Linked DNA regions of Martelella endophytica. The protein of the gene in region 1 interacts with the protein of each later gene in a pairwise test. Links are inferred from orthologs where the notes say so. Each region holds a gene or a part of one and is shown on either strand. Other genes may lie near its edges.

Region 1 (14,542 bases):
GCTTCACCGCATCTTCGGCCTTGTTGGATTGCAGCGGACCGATGAGATGCAGCTCGATATCGGCCGTCTCCTGCTTCAGCGCCGGCCACTTCTTCTGCGCTTCCTGCACCCGGTTCTCGCCGAACACACGCTGGCCGGCTTCGATCGCAGGACGGATCGCATCGGCCTCGTGGGTCTTGGAAACGGCCACCAGCGTCACCGCCCCTTCGGGCCGTTCAACGGCATGTTCCGCCGCCCGTAACTTGCCCAGAACCTCTTGCAGATTTTCGCTGACACCCATGCACTCGCACCTTCCTCTTTGTTTGCGGCGCCACCATATGGCAAAGGCGCGGCGCACCGCAACGCCGCAAAGCCTTTGCAGCGCCCTTTATCGACCCCGATTTACTTGACGCTGAAGCGCTTTCATGGTGAAGCTCACCGCCAAAATCGATAAAGAAAATGACCGAGTAAAACCGATATGGCCTCCGAACGATACAACCCGCGTAAAGTCGAACCCGAGTGGCAGAAAAAGTGGAACGATGACAACGTCTTCGTGACCGACAATGCCGACCCGCGCGAGACCTACTACGTGCTTGAAATGTTTCCCTATCCTTCGGGGCGCATTCATATCGGCCATGTCCGCAACTATGCCATGGGCGATGTCGTGGCGCGCTACAAGCGGGCGCGCGGCTTCAACGTGCTGCACCCGATGGGCTGGGACGCCTTCGGCATGCCGGCTGAAAACGCGGCGATGCAGAACAAGGTTCATCCCAAGGACTGGACCTACGAAAACATCGCGACGATGCGCAACCAGCTGAAATCCATGGGCCTGTCGCTCGACTGGACCCGCGAATTCGCGACCTGCGATGTCGAATACTACCAGCGCCAGCAGCACCTGTTCCTCGACATGCTGGAAAAGAACCTGGTCTACCGCAAGCAGTCGAAGGTCAACTGGGACCCGGTCGACATGACCGTGCTCGCCAATGAGCAGGTGATCGAAGGCCGCGGCTGGCGTTCCGGCGCTCTGGTTGAACAGCGCGAACTGGTGCAGTGGTTCTTCAAGATCACCGATTTTGCCCAGGACCTGCTGGACGCACTCGACACGCTCGACCACTGGCCGGAAAAGGTCCGGCTGATGCAGAAGAACTGGATCGGCCGCTCCGAAGGCCTGTTGATCCGCTGGGACATCGCCGATGGCGCCGGCAAGGCGGGCGACCAGGAAGAGCTGCAGGTCTATACCACCCGCCCGGACACGATCTTCGGCGCCTCGTTCATGGCGATCTCCGCCGACCATCCGCTGGCGCGCGAAGCCGCCAAGCACGACGACAAGGTTGCCGCCTTCTGCGCGGAAACCCGGCATACCGGCACCTCGCTGGCAGCACTTGAAACAGCGGAAAAGAAGGGCATTGACACCGGCATCCGCGTGCGCCATCCCTTCGACGAGAGCTGGGAGCTGCCGGTCTACGTCGCCAATTTCGTGCTGATGGACTATGGCACGGGCGCGATCTTCGGTTGCCCGGCCGGCGACCAGCGCGACCTCGACTTCGCCCGCAAATACGGCCTGCCCGTCACACCCATTGTGATGCCGAAGGGCGGCGATGCGGCGACCTTCGAAATCGGCGACGAGGCCTATACCGATGACGGCGTGATGATCAATTCGCGCTTCCTCGACGGCATGGGAACGGACGAAGCCTTTGAAACCATTGCCGGCAAGCTGGAAGCCGAGATCGTGCGCGGTGCACCGCGCGGCGAACGCAAGGTCAATTTCCGCCTGCGCGACTGGGGCATTTCCCGCCAGCGCTACTGGGGCTGCCCGATCCCCGTGATCCACTGCGACGACTGCGGCGTGGTGCCCGTGCCGAAGGCCGACCTGCCGGTGAAGCTGCCGGACGACATCGACTTCGAAAAGCCCGGCAACCCGCTCGACCGCCACCCGACCTGGCGCAACGTCGCCTGCCCGCATTGCGGCAAGCCGGCCCGGCGCGAGACCGACACGATGGACACCTTCGTCGACTCGAGCTGGTATTACACCCGCTTCACCGCACCGCACGAGGATGCACCGACCGATCCGGCGATCGCCGACCGCTGGCTGCCCGTCGATCAGTATATCGGCGGCATCGAGCACGCGATCCTGCATCTGCTCTATTCGCGCTTCTTCACCCGGGCGATGAAGGCGACCGGACATGTCAGCCATGACGAGCCGTTCAAGGGCCTGTTTACACAGGGCATGGTGGTGCACGAAACCTATCGCGCCGGCGGCAGCGGTCCGAATGGCCGTTGGGTCTCGCCGACCGAGATCCGCATCGAGGAAAATGACGGGACCCGCAAGGCCTTCCTCATCGACACCGACGAGGAAATCACGATCGGCTCCATCGAAAAGATGTCGAAGTCGAAGAAGAACGTCATCGATCCCGACGATATTCTTTCGACCTATGGTGCTGATACCGCACGCTTTTTCGTTCTCTCCGACAGTCCACCGGATCGCGATGTCGTCTGGACGGAGGCCGGCGTACAAGGCACGTTCCGTTTCGTGCAGCGCATCTGGCGGCTGATTTCCGAGGCCGCCCCTGCGCTCGCCGCTGCCGAGGCAAAGCCCGGAACCGGGGGTAAGGCGCTCGAAATCTCGCGCGCCGCCCACAAGACGCTGAAAGCCGTTGCCGGCGACATCGAGGCACTGGCCTTCAACAAGGCGATCGCGCGCATCTACGAACTCGTCAATGTGCTGGCCGCGCCGCTGACCGAAGCGGCCAAGGGCAAGGCGGATGCCGAGACACTGGGCGCCCTCAAGGAAGCCAGCCTGTTCCTGACCCATTGTTTTGCACCGATGATGCCGCATCTTGCCGAAGAGTGCTGGCAGGTGCTGGGCGGGACGGGTATGCTCGCCATGGCCGCCTGGCCGGCTTACGATGCCGCGCTGACCGCCGATAACGAGATTACCCTGCCGGTGCAGGTGAACGGCAAGAAGCGCGCCGAGCTGACGGTGGCGCGCGATGCCGATCCCGAAAGCATCAAGGCCGCGGTGATGGAACTGGAAGCGGTGGTCCGGGCGCTGGATGGCAAGGCCCCGAAGAAGATCATCGTCGTGCCGCAAAGGATCGTGAACATTGTTGTCTGATCGCCTTTTCCGCGCCGCTCTGCCGGCCGCCGCCCTTGCGGCGGTCCTGGCGCTCTCCTCCTGCCAGGTGCGCCCGCTCTATGGCGGTGTCCAGGGTGCGGCACTGAACGCCAAGATGCACGAGCTCGCCTTCAACACGCCGTCGACGCCCGTGGCGCAGGCCGTGCTGAACGAGCTGATCTTCCTGACCGGCGGCGGCAAGGGCGAAAGCCTCGATCCGAAATATGATGTGAGTGTCACCGCCTATGCCGTGACGACCGATGTTCTGGTGAATGATTCGTCCGACACCGCGGATGCCGGCCGTACGATCGTGACCGCCGACTTCTCCGTGCGTCGCCGCTCCGACAGCAAGCTGCTGGCCTCCGGTCAGCGTCGCGCCACCGCGCTCGTCGATTTCCCCTCGCAGGAGTTCGCCAAGCAGCGGGCAATCCGCGACGCCGAGCGGCGCGCCGCCCGCGAGGTGGCGGAAATCATCAACGCCGATATCGCCATCGCCCTCAACACCGAGCCGCCGGAGGAGCTTCCGCCGGCGCCCGGAACCGATAAGCCGTTGAAATAGCGTCGGTTTCACCGGCGCCCTCCACCAGGGCCGGATCGCGATGACCGAGATAAAGTCCTACCAGTTCGATGCCTTCCTGCGCCAGGATGCCGGCAAATACCGCGCATTCCTGGTCTATGGACCCGATCGCGGCCTGGTCAGCGAGCGCGCCTCGCTGATAGCCAAGGGCACAAGGGTGGCGCTCGACGACCCGTTTTCGGTAATGAAGCTCGATATCGGCGATGTCGATGGCGACGCCGGGCGGATCATGGACGAAATGAACGCCATCGGCCTCTTCGGCGGCGAGCGACTCGTCTGGGTACGCGCGGGCGGCAACGACAAGGTGCTCGCCGACGTGCTGAAAATGCTCGCCGAAACACCCCCGCAAAGCGCCTTTCTCATTATCGAGGCCAGCGAGCTGCGCAAGGGCACCGCCATGCGCAAGGCTGCGGAGGGCGCCCGGAGCATCGCCGCGATCCCCTGTTATGCCGATGACACACGCGCGCTCAACGGTCTCGTCGATGAGGCCCTGGGCAGTGCAAACCTGCGGATCACGCCCCCGGCTCGCCAACTCCTTCTCTCCCTCATCGGCGGCGACCGGCTGGCAACCCGCAACGAGATCGAAAAGCTCGTCCTGTTTGCCCGCGGCCTTGATGTCATCGATGAGGAACATGTTGCCACCGTGATCGGCGACGCTAGCGCCATTTCGGCCGATGATGCGGTGGATGCGGTGCTGGCCGGCGATATTGCCGCACTTCGCCATGCCATGGCCAAGATCGCGCAGTCGAAAACACCGATTTTCCTGATCCTCAACGGCTGCCTGCGGCAGTTTCACATGCTCGACCTGATGCGTGCCGATATCGAAGGCAAGCGTCAGAGCGTGAGCCAGGTGATGCAGAGCCATGGCCGCGGCATTTTCTTCAAGCGCAAACCATTGTTCGAAAAGGCACTTTCGGCCTGGAACGGGGACGCGACCGCGCGTGCGCTGCGAATGCTTTCCGATGCCGTGTTGAAGACCCGGCAATATCCTGCACTCGAGGAAAGTATCGCCATGCAGACGCTTCTGGCGCTGGCGCTGCGCTCCAACAGGGGTGTGATGCGCGGATAGTTCTCGGCAGGGCAGATGCTCAACCGTCGTCTCTATCGGCTATAACCTCTCGCAAGCGCCTGATAAACGAACCAAAAATTGTACCATATCAATTTTCGGTTACATCCTTCAGGGCGTGCGGTCGAGCCTGCGGCAAAGGTCATCGAGCTGGTCGAGCGTGGAATAGGCGATCTTCAGCTGACCGCCTCCGGTCTTGTGATCGATGGTCACCGAAAGACCAAGACGATCGGAGAGCGAGCGTTCCAGTGCCAGCGTATCGGCATCCTTTTCCTTCGCCGGCCGCGATGGCCTGACGCCTTCAATGGCGCGCTGGGCGAGCTTTTCAGCATCGCGAACCGACATGCCCCGCTCGACGACGGTACGTGCCAGCGCCTCCGGATCGGGCGTCGATATCAGCGCGCGCGCATGGCCGGCCGACAGGTCTCCCTGTGCCAGCATGTCGCGCACGCCTTCGGGCAGCTTCAAAAGACGCAGGCTGTTCGCAACGTGGCTTCGGCTCTTGCCGATGATCTCGCCAAGATCGTTCTGCGTATAGCCATGCTCCGCCATCAGCAGTTCGTAGCCATTGGCTTCTTCCAACGGATTGAGATCGGCGCGCTGGACATTCTCGACGATCGCGATTTCCAGCGCAGTGCGGTCGTCGACGTCGCGGATCAGTACCGGCACTTCCGAAAGCCCGGCAAGCTGCGCAGCGCGCCAGCGGCGCTCGCCCGCGATGATCTCGAAGCGCTGATCGCCGATCGTGCGCACCACCACCGGCTGGACAATGCCATGCTGGCGGATGGACGCAGCGAGATCGCGCAGATCCTCTTCCTCGAAATGGCGGCGCGGATTGCGGGGATTGCGGCTGATGAATTCGATCGGCACGCGCCGATCGGCAGCCATGACGGGGCTTGCTACGGCTTCCTCAGGAGTGGCCTTGTCAATATCACCGATCAGGGCCGCGAGGCCGCGGCCGAGGCGCCGTTTGGATGTGTCTTCACTCATGTCATGCACCACCTTGGAATCACGCTGCCGCTAAGGCCCGCTCGCGCTGGATGATCTCGGAGGCGAGCTGGATATAGGCCTGGCTGCCCTGGCACTTGAGATCATACAGAATGACCGGCTTGCCGAAGGACGGTGCCTCCGAAACCCGAACATTGCGCGGGATCAGCGTCTTGTAGACCTTGTCGCCCATATATTCGCGCACATCCGAAACCACCTGCTGGGCAAGATTGTTGCGGGAATCATACATGGTCAGCACCACACCCTGGATTTCGAGGCGCGGATTGATGGTGCTGCGAACCTCCTTGACCGTGTCGAGAAGCTGGCCGAGCCCCTCAAGCGCAAAAAACTCGCACTGCAGCGGCACCAGGATCGCCTGGGCGGCGCCCATCGCATTCATCGTCAACAGGTTGAAGGATGGCGGGCAGTCGCAGAAGACGTACCGGTATTCGCCGACTTCCGGCTGCTGCAAGGCATCGCGCAGCTTGAAGACGCGGCGGGGATCGGAGGCGATTTCAAGCTCGAAGCCGAGAAGATCGAGCGTCGACGGAACGATATCGAGATTGGGCACGGCCGTATGGACCGCGGCCTCCTGCACCGTCTTTTCCCCGACAAGAACATCATAGGCGGAATGCACGCGCTGATCGCGCTCTATACCGAGGCCGGTCGATGCATTGCCCTGCGGGTCGAGGTCGATGATCAGCACCTTTTCGCCGATCGCCGCCAATGCTGTCGCGAGATTGATGGCCGTTGTGGTCTTTCCGACGCCGCCCTTCTGGTTGGCGACCGTGATGATACGCGTTTTGTTAACCATGATACGATCCGGTTACGGTGCTTTTCGACGCGCGAGGCCGGATATTTCGAGGATCACGGAGCCGGGCTCGACCTTGCTGTCATGTTTTACCAGATCGAACGACCAAAGGTCACGCGCTTTGTCGATCTCCTGCTGATAATCCCGACCCTTGTGGAAAAAGGCGGTGAAATCAGCGCGTTTTGCAAACCACGGTTCAGCGTAGGTGAACAGCAGATCGAGCGCTGCGAGCGCCCTTGCCGACATCACCTCAGCGTCCGCAATAGCGTCCAGCGCCGATTCGGCGCGCAGGGCATGGACGCTGGCGCGCGCGCCCGTCTCGCGGATGGCGGTGCGCAGAAACGATGCCTTCTTGTTGTTGCTCTCGACCAGATGCACCCAGCCTTCGCCGATCTCCGCCAGGAAGATTGCGGTGACGATGCCGGGAAAACCGCCGCCACTGCCCAGATCGACCCAGGTTTTCGATCCCGGGGCGCACTGGAAAATCTGGGCGCTGTCGGCGATATGCCGATCCCACATCTGCTGGCGGGTCGAGGGCGCGACGAGATTGATCGATCTAGCCCACTTCTCGAAATGGCTGACGAAGGTCTCGAGGCGATCCTGTGTTTCACGTGAAACAGTCTGACCGTTGATCTTCATGGAAGCACTCCGATATCAGGCTGCGCGCAGCCGCACGAGCAGCAGAGACAGCGCCGCAGGCGTCATGCCATCGACGCGAGCCGCATGGGCGATCGTCGCCGGCCGCGCCGCAGCAAGCTTGCCCTTCAGCTCATTGGAAAGACCGGGCAAGCCGCTGTAGTCGAAATCACCGGGGATCGCCCTCCCCTCGTCGCGCTGCACCTGGGCAATATCTATCGCCTGCCGATCCATATAGACCGCATAGGCGGCCTCGATCTCGACCGCCGCGCGCACCCTGGTATCGATGGCAGCAAGCTCCGGCCAGACAGCCGAAAGCAACGACAAGTCCATTTCCGGATAGGCGAGAAGATCATAGGCAGAGCGCCGCTGGCCATCCTGATTGAGCTTCAGCCCATAGGCCCTCGCCTCGTTCGGCGTCAGGGACCGGGACCGCAACATTGCCCGCGTCTCATCAAGCGTGTTGGCGAATGCGGTAAATTTCCGCCGTCGCTCTTCCGAAGCCACACCCAGTTCCAGGGAAAGCGGTGTCAGCCGTTCATCCGCATTGTCGGCACGCAGCGTCAACCGGTATTCGGCGCGCGACGTGAACATGCGGTAGGGCTCGGCGACGCCACGCGTGGTAAGGTCGTCGATCATCACACCGATATAGGAGGTGGTGCGCGAGAACACGGTCGGAGCCGAACCGCCGGCCAAGCGTGCCGCATTAAGCCCGGCAACCAATCCCTGCGCGCCCGCCTCCTCATAACCGGTCGTGCCATTGATCTGGCCGGCCAGGAACAGGCCACCCAGCTTCTTCAGCTCGAGCGAAGCGGAAAGCTCACGCGGATCAACGTGGTCATATTCAATCGCATAGCCAGGCTGCAGGATCGTGACCCTTTCCAGACCTGGGATGGCGTGGATGAAGGCGTCCTGAACCTCTTCCGGAAGCGACGTGGAAATGCCATTCGGATAGACGGTATGGTCGTCCAAACCCTCCGGCTCGAGGAAGATCTGATGACCATCGCGATCGCCAAAGCGCATGATCTTGTCTTCAACCGAGGGACAGTAGCGCGGCCCCACGCCCTCGATCTGGCCGGAATACATCGCGGAAAGACCGATGTTGCGGCGAATGATCTCATGGACCTCCGGCGTCGTACGGGTGATGCCGCAGTCAATCTGAGGGTTGCGGATCGTTTCGGTCAGAAAGGAAAATGGAACAGGCTCATCATCGGCCTTCTGCCGATCGAGCGCGGCCCAGTCGATGGTGCGACCATCGAGCCGCGCCGGCGTGCCGGTCTTCAACCGGCCGAGCTTGAGGCCGAGCTTGCCGAGGGTGGCCGAAAGCCCGGTGGAAGGCGCCTCCCCGACCCGACCCGCCGGGATCTTGCGATTGCCGATATGGATCAGCCCGCGCAGGAACGTCCCCGTGGTCAGCACCGCCGCACCGCAGGCAAACCGCCGCCCATCGCCGGTGATGACGGCCGTCACCCGGTGCAGACCGACCTCGCCCTCTTCCGTCTCAAGGTCGAAGACATCGCCTTCGATGATATCGAGATTGTCGAATTCCGACAGCGCCGCCTGCATCGCCTCGCGATAAAGCCGCCGGTCGGCCTGGCTGCGCGGACCGCGAACGGCTGGCCCCTTGCGCCGGTTGAGCAGGCGATACTGGATGGCGGCCGCATCGGCGACCCGGCCCATCAACCCGTCCATTGCGTCGATCTCGCGCACAAGATGGCCCTTGCCAAGCCCGCCAATCGCGGGATTGCACGACATCACGCCGATGGTCTCGCGCTTGTGGGTGATGAGCGCCGTGCGGGCGCCGGCCCGGGCCGCAATCGCGGCAGCCTCCGACCCAGCATGGCCGCCGCCGATAACGATGACATCATAGGAAAGAGACATAAAGTGCTCCGGCTCTGGGCTCGACGACGTCTCGGAGCCCGGGTCTGGGTTTTGCCGTCTGATCGGCGGCGAGTCAAGAATGTTTCACGTGAAACACGGCCAGCCTACTTGCCAACACAGAAGGAGGAGAAGATCACGTCGAGCAGGTCTTCCACATCGACACGCCCGGTGATCCGGCCGAGCGATTGCGCTGCCGCGCGCAGGGCTTCCGAAGGGAATTCCGGGGAGAGTGTCCGTGCAGCAAGTGCCGCCTCCAGATGCGTCAGCGCCTCACGCAGGTAACCCCGCTGCCGCTCGCGAACGGGCAGGCTCAGCGACAGGCCGCCAAGCCTGACGGCTAGCCGATCGCCGATCGCAGCGATCAAACGGTCGAGCCCCTCCCCCGTCTTCGCCGATAGCACAAGATCATAGCCGCCGGTCTCTCCCGAAACCATGTCGACCTTTGTGCCGATACGGAGACAGTCACGATCGGTCAGTTCCGACGCTTCAGACATTTGTTCGGAGAGATCGTTCAGCAGAAGCACCAGCTCCGCCTTCTCGGCCAGCGCGCGCGCGCGACGGACGCCCTCGGCTTCAACAACATCTTCCGTCTCGCGCAGGCCGGCCGTATCGTAAAGCCGAACGGCATAACCACCGATATCGAGCTGTACCTCGAGAATGTCGCGTGTCGTGCCGGCGACATCGGTGACAATGGCAATGTCGCGCCGCGCCAAAGCATTGAGAAGGCTTGATTTTCCGGCGTTTGGCGGACCGGCGATAACCACCTGGTAACCATCCCGGATGATTTCTGCGGCCTGCCCGCCTTCCAGATGCGAGCGAATGGCTTCCGTGGTCGCGGCAACGCCATCCCAGATGGTGGCCGAGACGGAGCCCGGAATGTCCTCCTCATCGGAGAAATCGAGCTCGGCCTCGATCATCGCCCGAGCATGGGTGAGTTCCCGCGCCCAGCCTTCGTAGAGTCCCGAAAGCGCACCGCCCGCCTGTTCCATGGCCAGTCGCCGCTGCATCTCGGTTTCGGCGACGATCATGTCGGAAAGGCCCTCTGCCTCGACCAGATCGAGCTTGCCGTTCTCGAACGCCCGCCGGGTGAATTCGCCAGCTTCCGCATGGCGCATGCCGGGCATGGCTGAAAGCCGATCGAGCATGGCCCGCACCACGGCGCGGCCACCATGCAGATGAAACTCGACACAGTCCTCGCCGGTGAAGGAGGCCGGGGCCCGAAAGGCGAGAACCAGACCGGTATCGATCGCACCACCCTCGGCATCCGCAAGCCGCATCAGTCGCGCCCGGCGCGGCTGCGGAACCGCGCCGGCAATGGCCTGGCATGCCGCAAACGCTTCCGGTCCCGAAATCCGCACGACGGCAACGCCTGCGGGCAAGGCGCCGCTGGAAAGGGCGTAGATCGTGTCGAGATCAGAAGACATTTCGATAACCTGAGCTATTTCAATGTTTTGGATGGCAGGTTCCAGAAACGGAAAATCTCCCCACAGGGGGGAGATTGACCTTGGACTTCAGTGTTTTCAACCCGAACAGCGTCAGGTGTTCATCGAGTCGAAGAACTCCGCATTGTTCTTCGTCTGCTTCAGCTTGTCGATCAGGAACTCGATACCATCGGTCGTGCCCATCGGGGCGAGGATACGGCGAAGGACGAAAATCTTCTGCAGGTCCTGACGCGGAACCAGAAGGTCTTCCTTACGCGTACCGGACTTGAGGATATCCATGGCCGGGAAGATGCGCTTGTCGGCGACCTTGCGGTCGAGCACGATTTCCGAGTTGCCGGTACCCTTGAACTCTTCGAAGATGACTTCGTCCATGCGGCTGCCGGTATCGATCAGCGCGGTCGCGATGATGGTCAGCGAACCGCCTTCCTCGATGTTGCGGGCCGCACCGAAGAAGCGCTTCGGCCGCTGCAGGGCGTTGGCGTCGACACCACCGGTCAGCACCTTGCCGGAAGACGGCACGACGGTGTTGTAGGCACGGCCGAGACGGGTGATCGAGTCAAGGAGGATGACGACATCGCGGCCATGTTCGACAAGGCGCTTCGCCTTCTCGATGACCATTTCGGCAACCTGGACGTGGCGGGCAGCCGGCTCGTCAAAGGTGGAGGAAACGACCTCGCCCTTCACCGAACGCTGCATGTCGGTCACTTCCTCGGGGCGCTCGTCGATGAGCAGCACGATCAGGAAGCATTCCGGATGGTTGGCGGTGATCGAATGGGCGATGTTCTGCAGGAGAACCGTCTTACCCGTGCGCGGCGGCGCGACGATCAGGCCACGCTGGCCCTTGCCGAGCGGCGCCACCAGATCGATGACGCGCGGCGACAGATCCTTCGACGTCGGATTGTCGAGCTCCATGTTGAAGCGCTCGTCCGGATAAAGCGGCGTCAGATTGTCGAAGTGGACCTTGTGGCGGATCTTTTCCGGATCGTCGGAATTGATCGTGTTGACCTTCAGCAGCGCGAAATAGCGCTCGCCCTCCTTCGGCCCGCGGATCGGTCCTTCGACCGTATCACCGGTCTTGAGCGCGAAACGGCGGATCTGCGAAGGGGAAATATAGATATCGTCCGGACCCGGAAGATAGTTGGCGTTGGCCGAGCGCAGGAAGCCGAAGCCATCCTGCAGCACTTCCACGACGCCCTCGCCGATGATCTCGACTTCCTGTGTGGCGAGCACTTTCAGGATGGCAAACATCAGTTCCTGCTTGCGCATCGTGCTCGCGCCTTCAACCTCGAGAGATTCGGCAAAGGCAAGGAGATCGGTCGGCGTTTTGCTCTTCAGTTCCTGGAGCTTCATTTGCGACATGAAGAAAACCGTAAATGTGTGGTGATGATAGAAAGGCTGGTTGCGCTGGTAGAGCGAGGCCAAGTCGGATTGGCGCAGGGGAGTACTTTCGCACAGCCTTTTTGGATGAGTTGGCCGGAAGATACTGATTTGCCGTCGCGGTTACAAGAGCAAATCGCAACTTTTACCGCAGAAAAACGGTCAAACCCTTCATCATTCGATTAAAACGGCTTCAGGATGACCATGATCACGGCGATCACCATCAGCACCGTCGGCACCTCGTTGAAGATGCGCCAATGCCGCGGCGTGGTGTTGCGCTTGTCGGCCGCGAAGTCCTTCATCGCCTTGCTGAAATAGCCGTGGACACCCGACATCAGGAACACGGCAAGAATCTTCACGTGAAGCCAGCCGCCGCCGAAACGGAAGCCGTCCCAGGCAAGGTAGAGGCCGAAAATCCAGGTGAGGATCATCGCCGGGTTCATGATGATCTTCATCAGCCGGTATTCCATCACCTTGAAGGTCTCCGATTTTTCGGAACCCGGTTCTGAATCGGCGTGATAGACGAAAAGCCGCGGCATGTAGAACATGCCGGCCATCCAGGCGATCACGGCAATCACATGGAAGGCCTTGGCCCAATTGTAGAAACCATTACGGTCGAAGACGAACAAGCCAAGACAGATGAACAGAAAGACGAGCAGAACCGTCAGCGCGCGGCTGGCCGATTTCTTGCCGGCTGCCTTGCCTGTTTCATTACCCATGGTTTCCTCCAATTATTATTTTAAAACAATGATTTATAATCCGCGCACCTGGTTCACCAGCGCCGCGACGGTTTCCGGATCGGCCTCCGGCGTAATGCCATGGCCGAGATTGAAGATGAACGGACCGCCGGAAAGCGCCTCCAGAATCTGATCGATCTTGATGCGCATGGCATCGCCGCCGGCGATCACGGCCAGCGGATCGAGATTGCCCTGCACGGCGCCTTCCTTCTGCAGCTCACGCGCAAAGGAAAGCGGCACACTCCAGTCGAGGCCGATGGCGTTGGCGTCGGTCGCCTGCCTGTAGGTGGCAAGATTGGCACCGGCGCCCTTGGCGAAGGCGATTATCTTCGCATCCGGCCGTGCGGCGCGCACCTTGTCGACAATGCGCCTCACCGGTCCAGCGGCGAAATCGGCGAAATCGCCCTCACCCAGCACGCCGGCCCAGCTGTCGAAGATCTGCACCGCATCGGCGCCGGCCTCCAGCTGGCGGATCAGATAGTCGGCCGAAAGGTCGGCGAGGATATCGAGGAGCTTCAGGAAGTCGGCCCGATGCCGATAGGCAAACAATCGCGCGGGGGCCTGATCGGGCGTGCCGCGGCCGGCAATCATGTAGGTCGCGACCGTCCAGGGTGCCCCGCAGAAGCCAAGCAGCGTGGTTTCCGCCGGAAGCTCGCGTTTCAGCCGTCGCACCGTCTCGATCACCGGGTCGAGCCTTGCTGCCTCATAGGCCTTCAGCAGGCCGTCAACGGCATCCTCGCCGATCGGCTCCATGCGTGGGCCTTCACCCTTTTCAAAGCGAACACCGCGCTTCAGCGCATCGGGGATGACCAGTATGTCCGAAAACAGGATGGCTGCATCAAAGCCATAACGGCGGATCGGCTGGAGTGTGACCTCGGTGGCAAAGTCCGGATTGTAGCAAAGGTCGAGAAACCCGCCGGCCTTTTCGCGTACCGCCCGATACTCGGGCAGGTATCGCCCTGCCTGGCGCATCAGCCAAAGCGGTGGCGGGGTGATGGTTTCACCGTCAAGCACGCGCATCAGTGCTCGTTTCGCCATATCCCCAGCCCTTTCCAATAATGAATCTTTCTTATTCTGGATTCCTTTTATTTCTTAGAGTCTGTGACGATCAAGGATTAAAGGTTTTGCCGCGACGATGAGTCTTTTCCACCGTTTGCGCAAACCGGCCGGCAACGGAAATCCGCCGAACTGGAGAATTCCGGGGACGATTGCGGATTCAAATTTGGATTCAAGGCGCTGAATGGATTGCGCATCTGCAGCGAGCCTGTGCATAACCACTGGAAAGTTCTGTGCGGGGATGGCTTTCTCCCCGTTTTCAACAAGCAGGCCGGATCGTCTTGCCGAAAACAGGACATGTGGAAAAACCGGAAGGCTTCCCACAGGCAAATTCGGGCGCCGTTCCGGCATCCCGGGTTGTCCAGTGTTATGAACAGGAGGCGAAGGACATCGTGGAAAACCGCAAAAACTTCTTCCACCTCCATCTGGTCTCTGATTCGACCGGGGAAACTTTGATCTCGGCCGGCCGCGCGGTTTCGGCGCAATTCGGCGGTTACGAGCCGATCGAGCACGTCTATCCGCTGATCCGCAGCCGCAAGCAGTTGCTGCCGGTGCTGCGCGCGATCGACGAAGCGCCGGGCATCGTGCTCTACACCCTGGTAAACGAGGAGCTTTCGGCCCTGATCGACGAGATGTGCCGCGACATGGCGGTGCCCTGCGTCAACCTCCTGGAGCCTGTCGGCAAGGTGTTTCAGAGCTATCTCGGCACGGCCTCGCGCAGGCGCAGCGGCGCCCAGCACAGCCTGGACGAGGACTATTTCGCCCGCATCGAGGCGCTGAACTTCGCCATGGACCATGATGACGGCCAGATGCCGGAGAGCTATGACGAAGCCGATGTCGTCATCCTCGGCATCTCCCGCACGTCGAAGACACCGACA
Region 2 (14,485 bases), 3.2 Mb from region 1 along the record:
CCCTGAAGGGCAATCCTGGCCAGGCGGTTCTTCGCGACTTTGACAGTGCCGCCCGCAGCGCGCATCTTCGAACGGAAGTCGTTCATCTGCGCAACGGTGACACCGGCATAGTGGGCCACGACAACCGAACCGGAAGCCTTGAAGACTTCGTTCAGTTCCGTGACGAATTCGCGTTTTTCCGCTCTTTCCACTGCCTATCTCCAGTTGACAGGACCATTATCGGACCTGCCGGTTTGCCTTTGCCGCATGGGGCTTCTTGTTTTTATCCAAGATCCCAAGCGACGCTCGAGGATCCTGCCCCCTTTGGCGCGCGATTTCTCAAGCGCCTAGGCACAACCAGGTTCGAACCAAACTTTTCCGCCAAAGGGCTTGGGGCCAGAGCCGCCGCACCGTACGGTAAAAATTGGGTCTCACCCGTCTCATGCAGGCAATGAATTAAGGTTGCCCACCTGCAATCTCGGACAGGAAACCGGAATTTTCATTCCGGATTTTTCCGGGCCCTGGAGCCCGGAAACTTGTTACCGGAAGCAGAAGCTTCCGGAGAATTCGTGGCTTACGCGCCGACCGACGAGAAGTCGATCTTGACGCCCGGGCCCATCGTCGAGGACAGCGCAACGCGCTTGACGTAGTTGCCCTTGGCGCCTGCCGGCTTTGCCTTGACGACAGCGTCGGCAAAGGCGCGGATGTTTTCTTCCAGCGCATTGACGTCGAACGAGGCCTTGCCAACGCCAGCGTGAACGATACCGGCCTTCTCGACGCGGAACTCGACAGCGCCGCCCTTGGAAGCTTCAACAGCCGCCTTGACGTCCATCGTGACCGTTCCGACCTTCGGGTTCGGCATCATGCCGCGCGGGCCGAGCACCTTGCCGAGACGACCGACGAGCGGCATCATGTCCGGCGTGGCGATGCAGCGATCGAAATCGATCGTGCCGCCCTGAACGGTTTCGACCAGGTCTTCCGCACCGACGATGTCCGCGCCGGCTTCCTTGGCTTCATCAGCCTTGGCGCCGCGGGCGAAAACGGCAACGCGCACGGTACGGCCCGTGCCGTTCGGCAGGTTGACCACGCCGCGGACCATCTGGTCTGCATGACGCGGGTCGACACCGAGGTTCATCGCAACTTCGATGGTCTCGTCGAACTTGGCGGTGGCGCGCTCCTTGACGAGCTGCACGGCTTCGGAAAGCGAGTACAGCTTGTTGGCGTCGATGCCTTCGCGGTTCTTCTGGATACGCTTTGCAATCTTGGTCATGGCAATCAACCCGTCACTTCCAGGCCCATGGCGCGGGCGGAGCCCTCGACCATGCGCATTGCGCCTTCGATATCGGCGGCATTGAGGTCGCTCATCTTCGCTTCGGCGATCTTGCGGACCTGCTCGGCGGAGATGGAACCGGCTGCGGCCTTGCCCGGCGTCTTGGAGCCAGACTTGATCTTCGCTTCCTTCTTGAGGAAGTAGGAGACCGGCGGCTGCTTCATGACGAAGGTGAAGGACTTGTCCTGGAAATAGGTAATGATGACCGGGATCGGCATGCCCTTTTCCATTTCCTGCGAGGCGGCATTGAACGCCTTGCAGAATTCCATGATGTTAATGCCACGCTGACCAAGCGCGGGACCGATCGGCGGGGACGGATTAGCCGAACCTGCCGGGACCTGCAACTTGAGCTGGCCTGCAACTTTCTTAGCCATTACTCTGCCTTTCCTTATTCAGACCGGCTTGCCGGCCCTTCATGCCGGCATCTGCCGGCGGCTGCGGTTGCGTGGTGCGAACATCAATGGACACCGGCTAAGCGTCCGTTCTTCCACGCGAAAATGCCCCAAAGGGCAAACCTTTTAAACTTTCTCGACCTGAGCGTATTCGAGCTCAACCGGCGTGGCACGACCGAAGATCGAAACCTCGACCTTCAGGCGGGCGCGCTCTTCATCGACATCCTGTACAACACCGTTGAACGATGCGAACGGACCGTCGGAAACGCGGACATTCTCGCCGATCTCGAAGGATACCGTCGCCTTCGGGCGCTCGACGCCTTCCTGCACCTGGCCAAGGATATGCTCGGCCTCGGAGTCCGGAATCGGAACCGGCTTCTGGTCACTGCCGAGAAAGCCCGTGACCCGCGGCGTATTCTTGATCAGGTGGAACACCTCGTCATTCAGGTCGGCGCGCACCAGCACGTAACCCGGAAAGAACTTGCGTTCCGAATCGACCTTGCGGCCGCGACGGACCTCAACGACCTTTTCGGTCGGAACGAGGATACGATCAAAGAAATGATCGAGGCCCTTCTGCTTGGCCTTCTCCTCGATTGCCTCGGCCACCTTCTTCTCGAAGTTGGAATAGGCATGTACAATATACCAGCGCATCGCCATCTTGCTTCTCCCCTTTTCCCGATCAGGCGCCGAGATTGAGGATGAAATTCATCGCCAAGCTCAAAAGCTGATCGGCAGCGAAAAAGAAGAACGCTGCCACGACAACCATCACCATCACCATGAGGGTGGAAATCACAGTTTCGCGCCGTGAAGGCCAAACGACTTTGGCCGTCTCAGCGCGCACTTGCTGCAGAAACGTGAATGGATTGGTTTTCGATGCCATAAACTGCCCACGCCTTTACGGCACGTAAAGCGGAAGTTTCCAGCTCCACGCACCGCGAGTCTGTTTTGCATTACATATCATCGTTTTTCCCCAATTCAAGAGAAAAACGAAACTGATCCGAAATTTCGACATTCCACGCCGAAGCGCGAATGGCAGGGGCAGAGGGGCTCGAACCCCCGACCTGCGGTTTTGGAGACCGCCGCTCTACCAACTGAGCTATACCCCTTCACCGGATCCGGCTGCATGCGTTTCCGCGCCGCCCGACCTGATCTGGCGCCCCATTTACGGGGATGGGGCGCGCTTGGCAAGAGTGTTTTTGATGATTACCGGGGAAGCGTTCAGGAAAAGCAGGCCACCTGTCCCCGCAGTGACTGCTTGCCCCTCCTCCAGCCCCTACGCCCCCAGTGCCGCATTGTCCGGATCGAACGGGCTCTCCTCCACCACGGTCGCATCGTAGAGCGCGCCGAGGATCTTGATCTTCAGCTTGGTGCCGGGGGTCGCATAGTCCGGCTTCAGCATGGCAAGCGCAATAGAATGACCGATGCGCCAGCCGAAGCCGCCCTGGGTCGCCCGGCCGGCGAGATTGCCGTCGGCGTCATAGATCGCTTCGGAGCCGCGGGCATCGCAATCGGTGATGCCGTCGACGATCAGCGTGGAAAAGACGGCGGAAAGCCCTTCTTCCTTCTTCGACAGCAACGCCTCCTTGCCGATGAAGTCCTTCGTTGGACGAATGAAGCGGTCGAGGCCTGATTCGTAGGCCGTGTATTCGATCGACATCTCCCGCTGCATCGCGCGGTAGGATTTTTCCAATGCCATCGCGTTCATCGCCCGGATACCGAAAGGCTTGATGCCGAATTCCGCGCCGGCTTCCATCAGCTTGTCGAAGATATAGGTCTGCATCGCGATCGGGTGATGCAGCTCCCAGCCGAGCTCGCCGACGAAATTGACGCGCAGTGCGTGGCAACTCGCCGCACCGATCGCGATCGGCTGACCGGTGAGCCAGGGGAAATCGGCATTCTCCAGCGAGCTCCGCGTGAGCTTCTTCAACAGATCGCGCGATTTCGGTCCGGCGACGACCAGAACACCCATTTCCATGGTCAGCGGCCGAAGCGTCACCGAACCGTCGCTCGGCGCAAGCTTTGCCAACAGGTCGTGGTCATGGTTTTCCAGCCCCGCGCCGGAGACCAGATAGAAGCGGCCCGGTGCCCATTCATAGAGCGTGAATTCCGCCCTCACCCCGCCGGCCTGCCCCAGCAGATGACAAAGCGCGATGCGGCCACGCTTCTTCGGCACCGCATTGGCAAAGATCGAATCGAGAAAGGCGCGGGCGCCGGGACCGGAGACTTCCATCTTGGCAAACGGCGTCATGTCGAGCACGCCGACATGCTCGTGCACATGCTTCACCTCGTTGCCGACATGCTCGAAATAGTTCGAGCGGCGGAACGACCATTTCTCGACGATCCGACCATCGTCCAGCGCCGGCGCGTGATTGTGGCTGGTGATCACATCGGCGCCGACGCCGAGCTCGCTTTCATCGAGCGCATAGCCCGCCGGCGCATACCAGTTGGCGCGCTCCCAGCCATAGACCGAGCCGAACACGCCGCCCGCCGCCTTCAGCCGCGAATAGACCGGCGCGGTCTTCAGCGGCCGAGCGGCGGAGCGCTCCTCGTCGGGATAGTGCATGGTGAAGACGTTGGCATAGGCCTCCTCGTTCTTGGCGATGAGATAGCCTTCCGTCGCATAGGGTCCGAAACGGCGCGGATCGACGCCGGCGAGATCGACGGTCGGCTCGCCGCCGACGATCCACTCGGCAAGCTGCCAGCCGGCGCCGCCGGCGGCCGTGATGCCGAAGGAGTGTCCCTCGTTCAGCCAGAAATTCTTCAGCCCCGGCGCCGGGCCGACGATCGGATTGCCGTCCGGCGTATAGGCGATCGCACCGTTATAGACCTTCTTGATGCCAACCTCTGCAAAGGCCGGAACGCGGGCGAAGGCCGTCTCGATATGCGGCATCAGCCGGTCGAGCTCCTCCTGGAACAGCTCGTATTCGCTGTCGTCGGATGGTCCGTCGACATAGCAGACCGGCGCGCCGGCTTCATAAGGCCCGAGGATCAGCCCGCCCGCCTCCTCGCGCATGTACCAGGCGCTGTCGGATTCGCGCAGCACGCCCATCTCCGGCAGGCCCTGCTTCTTGCGCTCCAGAATGGCCGGATGCGGCTCGGTGACGATGTACTGGTGCTCGACCGGGATGACCGGGACGTTGATCCCGACCATTTCGCCTGTCTTGCGCGCGAAATTGCCGGTGCAGGAGATGACGTGGTCGGCGGTGAAGGCCTCCTTGTCGGTCTCAACATGCCAGGTGCCGTCCGGGTTCTGGTGGATCGCGTTCACCGTGGTGTTGCGCATGATCCGTGCGCCGCGGTCGCGCGCGCCCTTCGCCAGCGCCTGCGTCAGGTCTGCCGGCTGGATATAGCCGTCATCGGGATGCTGGATCGCGCCGAGCAGGCCATCGGTCTCGCAGAGCGGCCAGACCTCCTTCACCTCTTCGGGCGACAGGAACTTTACGTCGACCCCGATGGTCTCGGCGATGCCGGAATAATAGAGATACTCGTCCATCCGGTCCCTGGTCATCGCCAGACGGATGTTCGAGACCTTCGAGAAGCCGACATTGAGCCCGGTCTCCTCTTCCAGCGACGAATAGAGATTGACCGAATATTTGTGCAGCTGGCCGACGGAATAGCTCATGTTGAAGAGCGGCAGCAGACCGGCGGCGTGCCAGGTCGAGCCGGAGGTCAGTTCCTTGCGCTCGATCAGGACGGCGTCCGACCAGCCCTTCTTCGCCAGATGGTAGAGCGTCGACACGCCAACCACGCCGCCGCCGATCACCAAAGCCCTTGTCTTCGTCGTCATCCGTTCCGCCTCTGAGAATTTCGCGCCCGCAGGCATTCTCAAGACTATGCAATGCCGGCCCCTGCCCCCGAAAGCCCGTTTGCGACATGCATGGCTGCGGGCGCGACGCGGTTCGATTTGGCGGCGGCTCAGCGAGCGCCGTCATCGTCATTGCCGGCATCGGGATGATCGTAAGCCGGCTTGGCATCAGTCTCGATGCCGCTTTCCTTCGCCCTTTGCACACGCTTCTCGATTTCCTGTGCCAGCGCATCGGTCTGCCCGCCGCCGGAAACGATGTGAAGGTCGCGCTGCGGGAAGGGAATGGAAATGCCTTCCGCCTTGAAGCGCTCATAGATCGCAACGCGGATATCGTTGCGCACCGTGATGCCGTTGAAGATATCGGCGAGATAGACCCGCACCTCGAAATCGAGTGACGATTCGCCGAAGCCCACGAAGATCACCATCGGCTCAGGGTTTTGCAGCACCAGCGGATGCGAGGTGCCGATCTCCATCAGGATTTCCATCACCTTGCGCGGATCCGCGTCGTAGGACACACCGACGGCCACTTCCGAGCGGCCCATCTGGTTGTGGTGCATCCAGTTGCCGACCGAGGCGTTGATCAGCTCCGAGTTCGGTACGATGATCGACTGGCGCTGAAAGGTCTCGATCTCGGTGGCGCGCACCGAGATGCGCTTCACGAAGCCCTCGGCGGAACCGGAGACGATCCAGTCTCCGACCTTGAACGGCCGCTCGACGAGCAGGATCAGGCCCGAGACGAAATTCGAGACGATGGTCTGGAGACCGAAGCCGATGCCGATCGAAAGGGCCGAAGCCACGAGGGCAAGGCTCGAGAGATTGACGCCTGCCGCCGAGATCGCCAGCAGGCCGGCCAGCACGATGCCGAGATAGTTGATTCCCGTCTTCACCGAATTGCGCACGCCGGCATCGGCGCGCGAACGCAACAGCACGTTGCTGTCGAACCACTTCTCGAACCAGCGCGTCGCCAGAAAGGCGCCGATGAAGAGCAGAATGCCGATGAAGATGCCGCCGAGCGAGATCGAGATCGAGCCGAGCTTGATCGCGGTCAGATGGTTCTCGGCCCAGAGCCTGATCTGCGAGAACCGGACGCCCCAGGAGAGCAGCAGGAGCGTGATGCCGATCACCAGCGCCACGACATAAGTGACAAGCCCGGCGACAAGCGACAACTGGTCGGCGCGCACCGCACTCAGCGAGAACCGCTCGACGAAGCGCCGCCCGAAGCTGGTGCGCATCATGCCGCCCGGCTGCGCCACCGCCTGGCCGACGAGGATACCGATATAGGTCGTGATCAGCACGGCGCCGGTCAGCACCACCTGCATGGCGGCAAACCGCGCCAGCGAGACATATCCCGTCAGCGCGCTCAAAACCACGAAGCCGCCGCCGAGGCGCACGACGAGCCTGATGAAGGAGGGGCGCAGGAAGTTCAGAAGGCCGCGCCCAGGTGCCACCGTCCCCTCTCCTGCCCTCAGCTTGATAAAGGAGATCGCGATCAGGATGCTGCCGATGAGTACCGCCGTTATCAGATTGCGCATCACCTCGAGATGAACGTCGGCGTTCAGCGTATCGTTCAGGACAGCGAACAGCCGGTCGAGCCAGTTGACGGCGACCATGGTCGTCAGCGCCAGGGTCAGCTTGCGCGCGGCGCTGTCGCTGATCGGCAGGAGCCGCCATTGCGGCCGGCCCGGCGCGAGCGTGTTGCGCGACAGCAGATAGGCGAAGGTGATGATCGCGAACACCGCAAACGCCACGCCGACGAACCGCCGGGCATCTGGCAGCAGCACGTTCATGCTCTCAAGCAGGATGAAGGAGGCGATCAGGAACACGACCAGCACGATGATCGGCACCATGGTCGTCCAGAACGCTACCAGCAGCCTCGCGACATAGTCCGGCTCCTCCTCCTGAAAGTCGATCTTGGTGCGCTCGACGAACTTGCCGGAAAGCCGATAGAGGAAGAAGGCGGCGAAGGCGGAAATAACGATCGACAGAGCGAATTCGACGCGCTTCTTTTCCCAGACATAGGTCAGCCAGGCACCGTAGGTCGCCGCGAAATTGTCGACCTCATCCTTCATCAGCGGCCGAAAGTCGGTCGAAAACAGTTCGATCAGCGCCGTGTGCTTGAACAGCGTCTGCTTGAAATATTCGCGCCGCTTGGTGCTGATCTCGTTCGAGAGCGCGTTGGCCGAGGTGGTCAGCTTCGTCGACTTGTCGGAGACGGCGTTGATCTCGGAACGCTGTGCGAGAAGCTGATTGCGCTCATCCGTGGTCACCGCCGGCTCGGGTGGCTCGCCGGGACCGGGCGCCGTGCCAAGCTCGGTAAGGCTGTCGCGCACATTCGAAAGCTGTGTCTCGATCAGGTCCTGCCCCTTGCCGAGCTCGCTCTCGATCTCATCCACCTGCGTCTGCAGCGCGGCAAGCGTCGCGTCGTCCAGGTCGCCCTTGGCCACCTGCTTGGCGATATCGGACAGTGTCTTTTCCACACTGTCGAGGCGCTGATTGGCATCCTGCACTAAGGGGTCGGCGGCCGACGCAGACGCCGGCGCGGCATTCCTGGCCGGTTTCGTCTGGGCAAGGGCACTTCCGGCGAAGGCACAGACAAGGGCAACGAGCAACAGACGGGCGACAAGGGCCGGTAGCAAACCAGACGTGGCGTATCTCAAACCGTGATCCCTTTCCTCTGGCCCGGGCTGAACATCAGGCTAGCATTCATGTCGCGACGACTGCAGGATATTTGTGAACTTTTTCAGACGGACGCGCCGGCGACCTTCCGATTTCGCAACGATGCTATTTCTGTCCCCAGCCGGTATTCTCCTCACTTGCAAGATAGCCGAGCTCGGCGCGGGTCGAGCGGCGCTTCAGAGTCGCATTGCGATGAGGGAAGCGGCCGAAGCGGGCGATCACATCGCGGTGGCTTTCGGCGAACTTCAGATATTCGGGATTGCCCAGTTTCTCGAACAACGCGACGGAACGGTCCTGATCGGCGAGATCCTCCGAATGTTCGAACGGCATGAAGAAGAAGGCGCGGCGCTCCGCGGGCAGCTTCTCGTGCGCGCTGCTCGCAATCGCGAGCTTGGCTTCCCGAAGCGCCAGAACATCCGTGGCAAAGGCCATCGGCGTACCGCGGTAGATGTTGCGCGGAAACTGGTCGAGCACGAGGACGGCGGCAAGCTGGCCCTCCGGAGTCGCACGCCAAGCGCCGCCGATCGACCGTGCGAGCGCCCTGTGAGTCGAGAAGAAGCGGAACAGGATCGTGCGGTCGAGGCCGTCCCGATCCTCGGGATCGAACCAGTCCTTCGGCGTCAATTCCTCGAACCAGAATGCCAGCACCGCCTCCGGGCTGCTGACAGTTTCGGTGAATTCGCTCATCGCCTCTCCTTCCCCTCCTGGCCCTGCAAGGCCAAGACTTCACTTGCGCATGGTCGGCCGGAACGATACATTTTCATCAACATCCGCTCAAGCAGACATTACCCAAGAGACATGCATGCCTGAAATGGGACCGGTGGGTTCGCGACGCGCCGTCACCGTCGTCACATCGCTGATTTTCGTCATTCTGCTGCTGCTGGCGGTCCGCTGGGCTGGCGGGTTCCTGAAGCCCGTGGCGCTGGCGCTGTTCATCATCGCCGTCACCTGGCCGATCAAGAACGCGCTGCAGAAATTCATGCCGCCGCTTCTGGCGCTCGCGGTAACCGTCATCGCCACCATCGTTGTCTTCATCGTCTTCACCATGCTGGTCGTCTGGGGCTTCAGCCGCATGGCGACCTCTTTCATCAATGCGGCATGGCAGCTTCAGATCGCCTATCAGGATGCCGTCAAATGGCTGGGTGACAACGGGATTTCGGTCGCAAGCTCGCTCAACGACGTCTTCAACGTCAGCCTGCTCGTGCGCACCATCCAGCAGGTGACCGGACAGGCCAGCACGACGCTCAGCTTCTGGCTGGTGGTACTCGCCTATGTCGTTCTCGGGCTCACCGAAGTCGACAAGCTGCGCGGCAAGCTCGGCGCCCTGCAGCAGCCAGATTTTGCCGCAACGCTGATCCGCATCGCCGACGACACCGCCAAGAAGTTCGGCCGCTACATGCTGGTGCGCACCGCGATGAGCGCCATGACCGGCCTGCTGTTCTGGGGCTCCGCCACCGTAACCGGCCTCGACTTTCCGGTCGAATGGGGCGTCATCGCCTTTGCGCTGAACTACATTCCGTTCATCGGCTCGGTGATCGCCACCGTCTTCCCCTCGCTCTACGGAGTGATCCAGTTCGAAAACTGGGAGACGGCCCTCGCCCTGTTCATCTGCCTCAATCTCATCCAGTTCATCATCGGCAACTATGTCGAGCCGATGGTTTCGGGCTCGACGCTGTCGATCTCGCCCTTCATCGTCGTGTTCTCAATCTTCTTCTGGACCTTCATGTGGGGCCTGTTCGGCACGTTTCTGGGCGTACCGATCACCATCGCCCTGCTCACCGTCTGCGAGCACATCCCGTCGCTGAACTGGGTTGCGGAAATCCTCGGCGGGCGACCGCGACGGCACGAGCGTGTCGCCGCAGAGGCCTGATCACCACATGCTCTTTGCCGCGCGCTCCGGCCACTCGCGGTCATAGGCCTCGGCGTCGAACGCCGCAGCGCTTGCCTGCTTCGTCATCTCGCCCGCTGTCGGCAGCGCCTTCGGATCGACGACGCGTTCCGGGTCCCAGAGCCGCGCACGGATGATCGCCCGGGCGCACTGGAAATAGACTTCGTTGATCGTGACGACGATGACGCTGCGGGGATGCCTGCCGTCCATCTCGAAGCTTTCGAGCAAGGCCGGCTCGATGGCGAGCACAGCCCGGCCATTGATCCTCAACGCATTGTTCGAACCCGGCACCATGAACATCAGGGCCACCCGCGGATCGCGCACGATATTGGCGAGCGAGTCGACGCGATTGTTGCCGCGCCAGTCCGGCAACAGCACCGTCTTCTCGTCGGCAATGCGCACCACCGCCCCATCATCGCCGCGCGGCGAGCAGTCGAGCCCTTCCGGCCCGACGGTGGCAAGCGCCAGGAACGGCGATGCCTCGATCCAGCGCCGGTAGGCCGGCGTCAGGGCCGGCGTCACCTTGGCGAGCGAGGCCTCACCCGGTTCACCGTAAAGTGCTTTCAGCTCCGCAACGGTCTCGACAGTCTTCATATCGCCCTCATCTGTTCAGCGCGGCCGTTCCGCCTTGTCACGGGTCATGCCCTTCTCGCTCAATTCACGCTCGTAACCGGCAAACAGCACATCGCCATCCTCGCCGAGTTCGCGCAGATAGACCCAGGTGTAGATGCCGCTGTCGTGCATGTCGTCGAAGCCGATGCGAACGGCATAATTGCCGGCGGGTCTTACCGTCATGATCTCGACATTGCGCTTGCCCGGCACCGTCACCTTCTGGTCCGGCCCATGCCCCTGCACTTCCGCTGACGGCGAAAGCACGCGCAGCATCTCGGCGGGAAGCGCATGGCGCGCGCCGTCTTCGAAAGTGACCGTCAGCGTACGGCGATCTTTGGAAACCCGGATTTCGGTCGGTATTGCGGTCATGGGACCTCCCGATGGTGCGCGATGCAGTCATATCACGGCCAAGTGTTTTACACTTCCCTTGACGCTTGCCAAGCCTCGACACATGTTCAGGGTCAGTCAGGAGATGTGGCTTGAACATTCAACTCGCCGAAAGAAAAGTGGAAACCGCAGACCAGCCGATGATCGATCCCTTCGGCAGGACAATCAGCTATCTGCGCGTCTCGGTGACCGATCGCTGTGATTTCCGCTGCACCTACTGCATGGCGGAAAACATGACCTTTCTGCCCAAGCGAGACCTGCTCTCCCTGGAAGAACTCGAACGTCTCTGCAATGCCTTCATCGACAAGGGCGTGCGCAAGCTCCGGCTGACCGGCGGTGAGCCGCTGGTGCGCAAGAATGTCATGCACCTCATCGAAGCGCTTGGCCGCCGCGTTTCCGACGGCGCGCTCGACGAACTGACGATGACCACCAACGGTTCGCAGCTCCACCGCTACGCAACCGCCCTCCACGACGCCGGAATGCGCCGGATCAACGTCTCGCTCGACACGCTCGATCCCGACAAGTTCCACGCGATCACCCGCTGGGGCGATTTCGGCAAGGTGATGGAGGGGCTGGACGCCGCACAGGCGGCCGGGCTCAAGGTAAAGCTCAACGCGGTCGCTCTTTCCGGCGTCAACGACCACGAAATCCCCGATCTGATTCGTTTCGCCCATGGCCGGGGTATGGACCTGACGCTGATCGAGGCCATGCCGCTCGGCGAAGTCGACCAGGATCGCTCCTCCCATTACCTGCCGCTATCGAAGCTGCGCGGCGATCTCGGCCGCGAATTCACGCTTGAAGACATCCCGCTCGATACCGGCGGCCCGGCCCGCTATGCGCGCGTCACCGAAACCGGCGGCCGGATCGGCTTCATCACCCCGCTCTCCCACAATTTCTGTGCAAGCTGCAACCGGGTGCGGCTCACCTGCACCGGCATGCTCTACATGTGTCTCGGCCAGGACGACAATGCCGATTTCCGCAAGGTGCTGCGCGAAAACCCCGATGACGACGGCGTTCTCAAGGCCGCTATCGACGCCGCGATCGCGCGCAAACCCAAGGAACATAATTTCGAACTCGATGAGACCCACTCCCGCATCGCGGTCTCGCGGCACATGAGTGTTACCGGCGGGTAGCCTCATCTGATCGAGATCACTTCCAAGTCTGCCCATTCGTCTATATGTACTTACTTCTTGTAACAGAGACGAATGATGCGACTATCGCCCAATGTAACCGGCGCGCTGTTCATGATCGCGGCCATGGCCGCGTTCTCGATCAATGATGCCACCGTCAAGCTTCTGACAACCGAAATCGGCATCGGCCAGATCATGTTCGTGCGTGGACTGATCCTCTCCATCTTTGCGGTCGGCATCGCCTGGCGCAGCCGCGTCCTTTCCCGGCTCGGGGCGATGTTCGATATCAGGGTCGGGCTGCGCAGCTGCTGCGAACTGGTGGCGGCGATCGCTTTCCTCGAGGCGCTGAAGCAGATGCCGCTCGCCAATGCGGCCGCGATCATCCAGTGTCTTCCGCTCGCCGTCACGCTCGGGGCGGCGCTGTTCATGGGCGAGCCCGTCGGCTGGCGCCGCTGGAGCGCGATCATCGTCGGCTTCATCGGCGTGATGATCATCATCAAGCCGGGCCCGGACGGTTTCGAGCAAGGTGCGGTCTTCGCTGTGGTGGCAATGCTGGCGGCATCCGGGCGCGACCTCCTCACCAAGACGATCCGTACCGACATCCCCGCCATCATCATCACGCTCGGGACCGCTCTGACGCTCACGATCGGCGGGGCCATTCTCGGATCGATCGAGCAGGACTGGAGCATGATGTCGCTGCCGATCACCGCGAAGCTCCTGCTTGCGGCACTGTTTCTGCTGTCGGGCTACCAGTTCCTGGTATTCGCCGTGCGGCTCGGCGATATCTCCTATATTGCGCCGTTCCGCTATGCGGGCCTGATCTGGGCGACGCTTCTCGGCATGCTGCTGTTTTCAGCCTATCCCGGCCCGAATGTCCTCGTCGGTGGCGCGATCGTCGTCGTTGCCGGCCTCTATTCCTTCTATCGCGAACGCAAGCGCGTCGCGCAGGGTAACCTCGCGCCGGAAACGCTGGTGCCGGCGGCGCGCGGCACCGTCGTGGTGCCACCGGATGAAGACGGGAAAGGACCATGAGCGACTGCGGCCTTCCCGCTGTCATTCTCGCAGGCGGACAGTCGCGGCGGATGGGCACCGACAAGGCAAGGCTGCGCATCGCCGGCCGGACGCTTCTGGACCACGCCATCGCTCGGCTTTCGCCGCATGTGGGCCCGATGGTCATCAGCCGCCACACGGCAGACATCAACCCTCCGGATGGCATCGGCCTGGTCACCGATGAAGGCACGGATTTCGACGGACCGCTTGCCGGCATTGCGGCAGCACTCTGCCGCTTTCGCGGCGAACCGGCCACCCATATGCTGTCCATCGCGGTCGACAGTCCCTTCTTCCCGAGGGATATTTCGCACCGGCTGAGCGCCGGCTTCATCGATGGCGGCAATATCGCAATTGCCGCCTGCGAAGGTCACAGACATCCCGCCTTCGGCATCTGGCCGATCGACCTTGCCGAGTCACTCGCGGACCATCTTCGGGAGGGCGGCAGCCGCCGGATGACGGATGTCATCGAACGCTATCCCCATATCACGGTCGAGTTCCCGATGGTCAGCACACCGCTCGGGGCAGTCGACCCGTTCTTCAACATCAACACGCCGGCAGATCTCGATCGCGCCCGCGAGCTCGCGCCGCACCTTTCTTGAAACACCCTTTTGCGGTTGCGCCGGGGCGAGCAGCAGCGTAGAGCGTGCGCTCAATCCTCAATGGCCGAGACGAGACCCATGGCAGGCAAGATCAACGAAAAGAAACTGGCGAAGGCCTACAATCAGGCCCTGGCGCTGGAAAAGGCCGGGGATTTCGCAGCCGCCGCCGAAGCCTATCGCGCCGTGCTGGCGCTCGACCCGGACGATCATGGCGGCGCGGCCGTCCGCCTTGCCGCCATCGGCCACGGCGAGGCCCCGTTGAAGGCGCCCGATGCCTATGTCGAGACCCTGTTCGACCAGCATGCCGACGATTTCGAGGACATCCTTGTCGAACAGCTCGGCTATTGCGTGCCGATGATCGTACGCCAGCGTTTCCAGTCGCTGGAACTCGGCGGTTTCAAGCGCATGCTCGATCTCGGCTGCGGCACCGGCCTTGCCGGCACGGCGCTGCGCGACATGGCCGATGACATCACCGGACTCGACCTTTCGGAGAACATGGTCAGCATCGCCTATGACAAGGAGGTCTACGACACCCTGTTCGTGGCCGAGGTCGTCGACTTCCTGCAGGAAAACGAGGAGGAGGCGTTCGACCTCGTCGTTGCCGCAGACGTATTGCCCTATCTCGGCGCGCTCGAGC

The links.
Region 2: the proteins of rho (region 1) and nusG interact in binary tests that used the Escherichia coli proteins (3 or more experiments, as listed by UniProt). The link is inferred for Martelella endophytica from one-to-one orthologs.

What each region holds. Positions count from the first base shown.
Region 1 is NZ_CP010803.1:1,066,672-1,081,213, forward strand. Bases 9,721-12,687 are described here. They hold rho (transcription termination factor Rho), read right to left. Parts: upstream 11,854-12,687; coding sequence 10,588-11,853; downstream 9,721-10,587. Other genes in these bases: mnmE (tRNA uridine-5-carboxymethylaminomethyl(34) synthesis GTPase MnmE), read right to left, coding at 9,721-10,476; hemJ (protoporphyrinogen oxidase HemJ), read right to left, coding at 12,054-12,590; hemE (uroporphyrinogen decarboxylase), read right to left, coding at 12,624-12,687. In the rest of the region: TM49_RS04875 (YggS family pyridoxal phosphate-dependent enzyme), read right to left, coding at 1-280; leuS (leucine--tRNA ligase), read left to right, coding at 458-3,094; LPS assembly lipoprotein LptE, read left to right, coding at 3,087-3,653; holA (DNA polymerase III subunit delta), read left to right, coding at 3,694-4,740; TM49_RS04895 (ParB/RepB/Spo0J family partition protein), read right to left, coding at 4,849-5,727; TM49_RS04900 (ParA family protein), read right to left, coding at 5,747-6,538; 16S rRNA (guanine(527)-N(7))-methyltransferase RsmG, read right to left, coding at 6,551-7,174; tRNA uridine-5-carboxymethylaminomethyl(34) synthesis enzyme MnmG, read right to left, coding at 7,190-9,052; more of mnmE, read right to left, coding at 9,157-9,720; more of hemE, read right to left, coding at 12,688-13,646; TM49_RS04935 (pyruvate, water dikinase regulatory protein), read left to right, coding at 14,057-14,542. UniProt on the Escherichia coli protein: Facilitates transcription termination by a mechanism that involves Rho binding to the nascent RNA, activation of Rho's RNA-dependent ATPase activity, and release of the mRNA from the DNA template.
Region 2 is NZ_CP010803.1:4,310,390-4,324,874, forward strand. The notes cover bases 594-3,503. They hold nusG (transcription termination/antitermination protein NusG), read right to left. Parts: upstream 2,359-3,503; coding sequence 1,828-2,358; downstream 594-1,827. Other genes in these bases: rplA (50S ribosomal protein L1), read right to left, coding at 594-1,249; rplK (50S ribosomal protein L11), read right to left, coding at 1,255-1,683; secE (preprotein translocase subunit SecE), read right to left, coding at 2,381-2,581; TM49_RS20060 (GcvT family protein), read right to left, coding at 2,975-3,503. Also shown: rplJ (50S ribosomal protein L10), read right to left, coding at 1-191; more of rplA, read right to left, coding at 554-593; more of TM49_RS20060, read right to left, coding at 3,504-5,488; TM49_RS20065 (mechanosensitive ion channel domain-containing protein), read right to left, coding at 5,617-8,013; TM49_RS20070 (DUF924 family protein), read right to left, coding at 8,288-8,869; TM49_RS20075 (AI-2E family transporter), read left to right, coding at 8,985-10,052; TM49_RS20080 (pyridoxamine 5'-phosphate oxidase family protein), read right to left, coding at 10,053-10,664; TM49_RS20085 (gamma-butyrobetaine hydroxylase family protein), read right to left, coding at 10,680-11,051; GTP 3',8-cyclase MoaA, read left to right, coding at 11,210-12,202; TM49_RS20095 (DMT family transporter), read left to right, coding at 12,278-13,231; molybdenum cofactor guanylyltransferase MobA, read left to right, coding at 13,228-13,848; TM49_RS20105 (class I SAM-dependent DNA methyltransferase), read left to right, coding at 13,927-14,485. UniProt on the Escherichia coli protein: Part of the processive rRNA transcription and antitermination complex (rrnTAC). The complex forms an RNA-chaperone ring around the RNA exit tunnel of RNA polymerase (RNAP).